DNA from 2 places in the Kitasatospora sp. NPDC051853 genome. Region 2 is predicted to be linked to the other one. Evidence: predicted binding sites of a transcription regulator. Region 2 holds the regulator's gene; the other holds the start of a gene.
The links. The regulator HspR, encoded in region 2, represses chaperone genes until heat shock. The targets are predictions, from matches to a motif close to TTGAGNNNNNNNNNCTCAA.
Positions count from the first base shown of each region.

Region 1: a site for HspR is predicted at 1,489-1,507, ahead of lon (endopeptidase La). Genes of this name have one in related genera too.

Region 1 is NZ_JBITBY010000011.1:200,032-203,437, forward strand. Features, by position in the region: gene lon (endopeptidase La) at 1-1,466, opposite strand, end outside; gene ACIA8O_RS29735 (hypothetical protein) at 1,600-2,319, shown strand; gene ACIA8O_RS29740 (rhomboid-like protein) at 2,519-3,229, opposite strand.
Region 2 is NZ_JBITBY010000003.1:137,469-140,874, reverse strand. Features, by position in the region: gene ACIA8O_RS09630 (hypothetical protein) at 1-989, opposite strand, end outside; gene ACIA8O_RS09625 (heat shock protein transcriptional repressor HspR) at 1,184-1,681, opposite strand; gene dnaJ (molecular chaperone DnaJ) at 1,689-2,834, opposite strand; gene grpE (nucleotide exchange factor GrpE) at 2,943-3,406, opposite strand, start outside.

The DNA of each region.
Region 1 (3,406 bases), on a different contig from region 2:
GGCTCGGGGATGGCCTCCAGCACGTTGGCGGTGGCCAGGAAGACCACGTCGGAGAGGTCGAGCTCGACCTCCAGGTAGTGGTCGCGGAAGGTGTGGTTCTGCGCCGGGTCGAGCACCTCCAGCAGGGCGGCCGCCGGGTCGCCCCGGTAGTCGGAGCCGACCTTGTCGATCTCGTCCAGCAGGACCACCGGGTTCATCGAACCGGCCTCCTTGACCGCCCGGACGATCCGGCCGGGGAGCGCCCCGACGTAGGTGCGCCGGTGACCGCGGATCTCCGCCTCGTCCCGCACGCCGCCGAGGGCGACCCGGACGAACTCCCGGCCCATCGCCCGGGCCACCGACTCGCCGAGCGAGGTCTTGCCGACCCCGGGCGGGCCGACCAGGGCGAGCACCGCACCGCCGCGGCGGCCGCCGACCTGGCCCAGGCCCTGCTCCGCGCGGCGCTTGCGCACCGCCAGGTACTCGACGATCCGGTCCTTCACGTCGGACAGGCCGGCGTGGTCGGCGTCCAGCACCGCGCGGGCGCCGTTGATGTCGTAGGAGTCCTCCGTCCGCACGTTCCACGGCAGTTCGAGGACGGTGTCCAGCCAGGTGCGGATCCAGGAGCCCTCGGGCGACTGGTCGGAGGAGCGCTCCAGCTTGTCGACCTCCTTGAGCGCGGCCTCCCGGACCTTCTCGGGCAGCTCGGCCGCCTCGACCCGGGCCCGGTAGTCGTCCTCCTCGTCGGCCGGGTCTCCGTTCAGCTCGGCCAGCTCCTTGCGGACGGCCTCCAGCTGACGGCGCAGCAGGAACTCCTTCTGCTGCTTGGCCACGCCCTCCTCGACGTCCTTGCGGATGGTGTCGTTGACCTCCTCCTCCGCGAGGTGCTCGCGGAGCAGGACCAGCGCGTACTCCAGCCGGGCCAGCTGGTCCGACTCCAGCAGCACCTTGAGCTTCTGCTCGGCGGTGACGAAGGGGGCGTACCCGATGTTGTCCGCCAGCTCGCCGACCTTGTCGATCTGCGAGACCCGGTCCACCACCTGCCAGGCGCCGCGCTTGCGCAGCCAGTGGGTGGAGAGCGCCTTGTACTCCTTCACCAGCTCGGCGGCCCGGCCGGCCACCGGCAGCCCGGCGTCCGACTCGTGGAAGGTGCTGGTCTCCACCCAGAGCGCGGCACCGGGCCCGGTCGTGCCGGCGCCGATCCGCACCCGTCGCACGGCGCGCACCAGCGCCGCCGGGTCCCCGTCCGAGAGCCGGCCGACCTGCTCGACGGTGGCCAGCGTGCCGACCGAGGCGTACGAGCCGTCCAGCCGCGGCACCAGCAGCACCTGCGGCTTGGCCCCGCCGGAGACGGCGGCCCGGGCCGCGTCCACGACGGCACGCACCTCGGAGTCCTTCAGGTCCAGCGGGACCACCATGCCGGGGAGCACGACCTCGTCGTCGAGGGGGAGCACGGGCAGGGTGAGCGGAGTGGACGTCGATGCCATGATCTCTCCCCAGTCAGTGAAGTTGAGTTGACCTGACTAAGGTTTGGCGGGCCGAGAATGTTCCCCGGCAGTTGTTCGCTCTGAGCGATCAGGGCATTGCCCCAGGCGGGGGCGGTGCGCCAGAGTGCCGAACGTGGAAATCCAGCCCACCGAGTTCGGCATCCGGGTCAACCTCCCGGAGCCCCGCCGACTTCCCGCCGCCCTCCGCAGCCGAGCCCTCGCCGAGGACGCGGACGGGCTGCTGCTCTCCGCCCCGCACCCCGGCGGCACCACAGAACAGGCCCTGCGGACCGTCCTCGCCGGACCGGCCGCCGAGCTCGGCCTCGACCTGGCCGGCCTGGAGATCTGGGACGGCGAACCCTTCGCCCGGCTCGACGACGCCGACGGGCGCCCCCTGCTCTACGCCGAGCTCGGCCGCGACCCGGCGGCACCCGAGGAACCCACCGGGACGGGGCCCGAACCGACGGACGCCGTCCGGGAACTGATCGACTACCTCTCGCTCTGGCTGCTGGTCACCGTCGAGACCGAGGACCCCGACGACCCGTCGGCGCGCGACCTCGCCGCACGCCTCGCCCGCGAACTGGCCGACACCCTCGCCCCCGACGCCACCGTCACCACCGGCCGCGCCCCGCACGGCGCCACCGCCGTGGTCCGCCCCACCTGGCTCGACACCGCGGACGTCCGTGCCGCCCTCCTCACGGCCTGCCGCGCCCTCCCCGGCCCCTGGAGCCCGCCCGACGTCCTGGAGACCCCCGACGGCGACTGCGCCACCGCCACCCGCGGCACCGTCCACCTCTCCGCCGCCACCGGCCCCGTCTTCGCCGAACTCACCCGCCGCCACCAACTCCCCTGAGGGACGCGGCTACACCCCCCGGAGGCACGAGGAACGTACGTGGTCACCCCGGGGGCGCGAGGAACTGCGCGAGTGCGGAAGGCGGCCCAGCGCCAGATCGGGGCACACGAGCCAGCTGCACGCGCCCCCGTTCGCACCCGATGAAAGTGGCTACCCCAGGGGCGCGAGGAACTGCGCGAACCCGGAAGACGGACCAGCGCTAGATCGGGGCACGCGAGCCGGTTGCAGCACGTGCCGTTCCCCTGCGCGCAGTTCCCCGCGCCCCCGGGGTGACCACGTACGGGGTCGCGCGCCGCAGCCAGGGCCAGAGGGCGATGCCCACCAGGAGGGCGACCGGGTGGCCGATGCCGGTCACGAGGTCGGTGTCGTCGAGGAGTTGACGGCCGATCAGGGCGGCGGCGCCGCCCAACGCGCACAGGCGGCCAGGGGGCGCGAAGAGCCCGGCGAGCGCCCCCAGGGACGCCAACACGCCGTAGCTCACCCCGATGTCCAGGCCGTCGAGCGCCGCGGCGTCCAACCGCCCGGCCGCGACGGCCGCGAGCACCACCGCCTGCGAGAGCAGCGTCGCGAGCACGTGCCCGGCCGCGAACACCGCCGCCGCCCGCCGCCCGCCGACCCGCCGTTCCAGCGGTGCCACGGTGACCGCGAAGGCCCAGAAGTAGGGCATCCAGACCGGCCCGGCCACCCATGTCCCGCTCAGCAGCAGGGAGCCGATGGGGTGGTCCAGCAGGTTGTGGGCGTCCGAGCTGGAGTAGCCCTGGAGCCGGTCGACCACCGCCTGGTCGCCGAAGCGGGCGAACAGCGTGGTGCCCAGCAGCAGGGCGAGGTACCCGAGCGCGAAGGGGTTGCGGCGGGGCGTGGGGAGCACGCCCCGCAGACCGGCGCGCAGCCGTGACCGGAGATCAGCCATTCCGCCCTCCGGTCGACTCGTGCCACCATGTGACTTGTCGTGCTCACGGTACTTCGCAGAACGCCCACGGTACTTCCCCGTACTGGGAGCCTCCTGTGAATCCGCTGTGAGCTCGGTTCGAACCCTGCCCGCCGTTGGTCCGGACCAGCCCTACGCCTACGGACCAGTAGCGAACCC
Region 2 (3,406 bases):
AGATCCTCATGGGAGGCCCGGGCGAGGACGTAGCCGAGTTGGAACAGGGAGTCGACGTTGTAGTCTTCCCGCATCTCGGCTATGTGGCGCGCCAGCGTGCGCTCGCTGATCCCGAGCCGACGTGCGATCACCCTGTGGTTGGTGCCCGCCAGCATGAGGTCGATGATCGTCTGGCGCAGACCTGACACCACCTCCTGCGGCACCGTGCGGTCGCCCTCGAACGCCAGCGCCCGGTTCCAGTTCCGCTCGAACACTTCCTCCACCAAGTAGTCGATCACGGCCTGGTCCCGGATGAACGCGGCGAGGCTCAGGTCGTCCGCCACCGGGATCACGGCCACCTTGCGGTCGATCACGATCAGCCGGGTGTACGGCTCGTCCAGGGTGCGGAACTGGCCACCGGCTTTCGCGAGGGTGGCCACGTAGTCCCTGGTCGGCTGGTGGTAGCGGGTGCTCGGGTGGTAGATCGTGCGCATCGTCGCGCCGCGCCGCAGTGTCTCGAGGTCCCGGTCGATGGTCCCCGCGAGGGTCTCGGGCGGCCGCGGGCCCCCCGGTTGCAGTGCCAGTGCCTCTTCCATGCCGGCCGCGGCGGTCTGCGCCAGGCGCTGATTGATGAGGACCTTGCCGCGGACGTACTCGATCTTGCCGCCCACCTGCTCCGGAGTGTGGAACGCCTCCGCCAGCTCGTGCAGGTCCGCAGGAAGGGCCACTGCGTGAGCGAGAAGATCGAGTGCCTGGCGCTGCCAGGTATTGCTGAGTGCCGTACCCAACTGCTTCGGATCTACGGCAATGAGCACGTCAGGATCGTCGCTGTCCGGAACCAATAGCCCGATATTCAACAACTCGGCGAGCGCCTCATTCTCGCTCGGGCCCACCTTTTCCCTATTCAACTGCCCCTTGTCCCGGATGGCGGCCAGGTAGAGCGAGCGGGCATCGGAGGAGAGGATGTCAGGCCGCCCGGAGGTGGAGCCGAGCTGCTCCCGACCACTCATCTAAGGCTCCTCGTGATCGTCCGAACCCCTGCCGATACGTGCTTCCACGGATCACGATCCTAGGACGTACGTGCCCCTCGTGCTGCCCGTCGCCGAATGCTGGTCAGGCGGTGCACCCCGCACTATTCCATTCCGCCCCGGCCGTTGGTACCCCTCTGATGGGAGGGGTACCAACGGCCGGGGCGGAACAGGGCCTACCGCTTCGGACGCCACACCACCAGGGCGCTGGACTGCTGGACCTGCTGGTAGGGGACCAGGTCCCGGCGGTAGGAGGCGTGCACCGCGGCCTCCCGCTGCTGGAGGGCGGCGGCCGCGCCCTCCAGGGCGTCGACCATCTCGGTGACCTTGGACTGGAGGGCGGCGACCTGGTTCTCCAGCTCGATGATCCGCTTGATGCCGGCCAGGTTGATGCCCTCGTCCTGGGAGAGGCGCTGGACCTCGCGCAGCTGCTGGATGTCCCGGGCCGAGTAGCGGCGGCCGCGGCCGGCGGTGCGGTCGGGGCAGACCAGGCCGAGGCGGTCGTACTGGCGCAGCGTCTGCGGGTGCAGACCGGAGAGCTCGGCCGCGACCGAGATCACGTAGACCGGGGTGTCCTCGGTCAGCACGTAGTGGGTCGCGCCCACCCGGGGGCGCGGGGCGCCGCCGGGGAGGCCCTCGCCGAGGCCGGGACCGATCGGAGGGGTCGGGCTCATCTGGTCATCACGCTCCCTCTGCCGCCTTGAAGAGGGCGGCTCGCGGGTCGTCCGAGGCGGTGGCCTCGCGGTACTGCTCCAGGGCGGCGAGGGCCTCGTCGTCCAGGTGCTTGGGGACCACGACCTCCACGGTGACCAGCAGGTCGCCGCGGGTGCCGTCCTTGCGGGTGGCTCCCTTGCCACGGGCCCGCAGGGTGAGTCCGTTGGCGCTCCCGGCCGGGAGCTTCAGCTTCACCGAGGGGCCGTTCAGGGTGGGCACCTCGATGGTGCCCCCGAGCGCGGCTTCGGGGAAGGTGACCGGCACGGTGACGGTCAGGTTGTCCGCCTTGCGGCCGAACACCGGGTGGGCGTCCACGTGCACGGTGACGTAGAGGTCGCCGGGCTGGCCGCCCCGCTCGCCCTGGGCGCCCTTGCCCTTGAGCCTGATCCGCTGGCCGTCCTGGACCCCGGCCGGGATGCGCACCTGCATGGTGCGGGCCGAGGAGGCCCGCCCGCTGCCGTGGCAGACCGTGCAGGGGTCGTCGACCAGCATGCCGCGGCCCTTGCAGTCCCGGCAGGGCTCGGAGAGCGCGAAGGCGCCCTGGCCCCGGCTGACGGTGCCCGCGCCGACGCAGGTGGGGCAGACCCGGGGGGTGGTGCCGGCCTTGGCGCCGGTGCCGGAACACGCCCGGCAGGCGGCCTGGCTGGTCATCCGCAGCGGCACGGTGGCGCCGTCCACGGCCTCCTCGAAGGCCAGCGTCACCTCGGTCTCGACGTCCGCGCCGCGGCGCGGCTGGGGCTGCCGGGGCCCGCGGTTGAACAGGCCGCCGAACAGGTCGCCGACCCCGCCGCCGCCCGCCTGGCCGCCCGCCCCGCCGAACAGGTCGCCGAAGTCGAAGCCGCCGCCCTGCTGGCCGCCGGCCCGGAAGCCGCCGTTGCCGAAGAGGCTGCGAGCCTCGTCGTACTCCTTGCGGCGCTTGTCGTCGGAGAGGACGTCGTACGCCTCGGAGATGTCCTTGAACTTCTCCTCGGCCTTGGCGTCACCCTTGTTGGCGTCCGGGTGGAACTCGCGGGCGAGCTTGCGGTACGTCTTCTTGATCTCGGCGGTGGTGGCGTCCTTGGGCACGCCGAGGACCTTGTAGTAGTCCTTCTCCACGTAGTCCTTCGCGCTCATGGCTGCCGCCACCTCCCGTGGCTGTTCCGTACTGGGTCGGTCGGGGATACGGCACTGCGGAGCCGCCCGTCGTCCAGGACGACGGACGACTCCGCAGTGCGTGCCGTGTCAGCTCTCCGAGGCACCGTCGGCCTTGTCGGAGTCCGACGAGTCGGCATCCGCGGCGGCGGTGGTCTGGGTGCCCGGCTGGGGCTCCGCCACGGCCACCATCGCCGGGCGGATGATCCGCTCGCCGATCCGGTAGCCGGGCTGGAGGATCTGCACGCAGGTGTCCTCGGTGACGTCGGAGGAGTAGCTGTGCATCAGCGCCTCGTGCAGCGTCGGGTCGAAGGGCTCGCCCTCCTTGCCGAACTGCTGCAGCCCGAGCTTGGCCACGACCGTCTCCAGGCTGTCGGAGACGGACTTGAACCCGCCGGTGACCTCACCGTGCTCGCGGGCCCGGCCGATGTCGTCCAGCACCGGGATCAGGGCCTCCAGGATGTTGGAGACCGCGATCTCACGGACCGTCAGACGGTCCCGCTCGACCCGCTTGCGGTAGTTCTGGTACTCCGCCTGGAGGCGCTGGAGGTCAC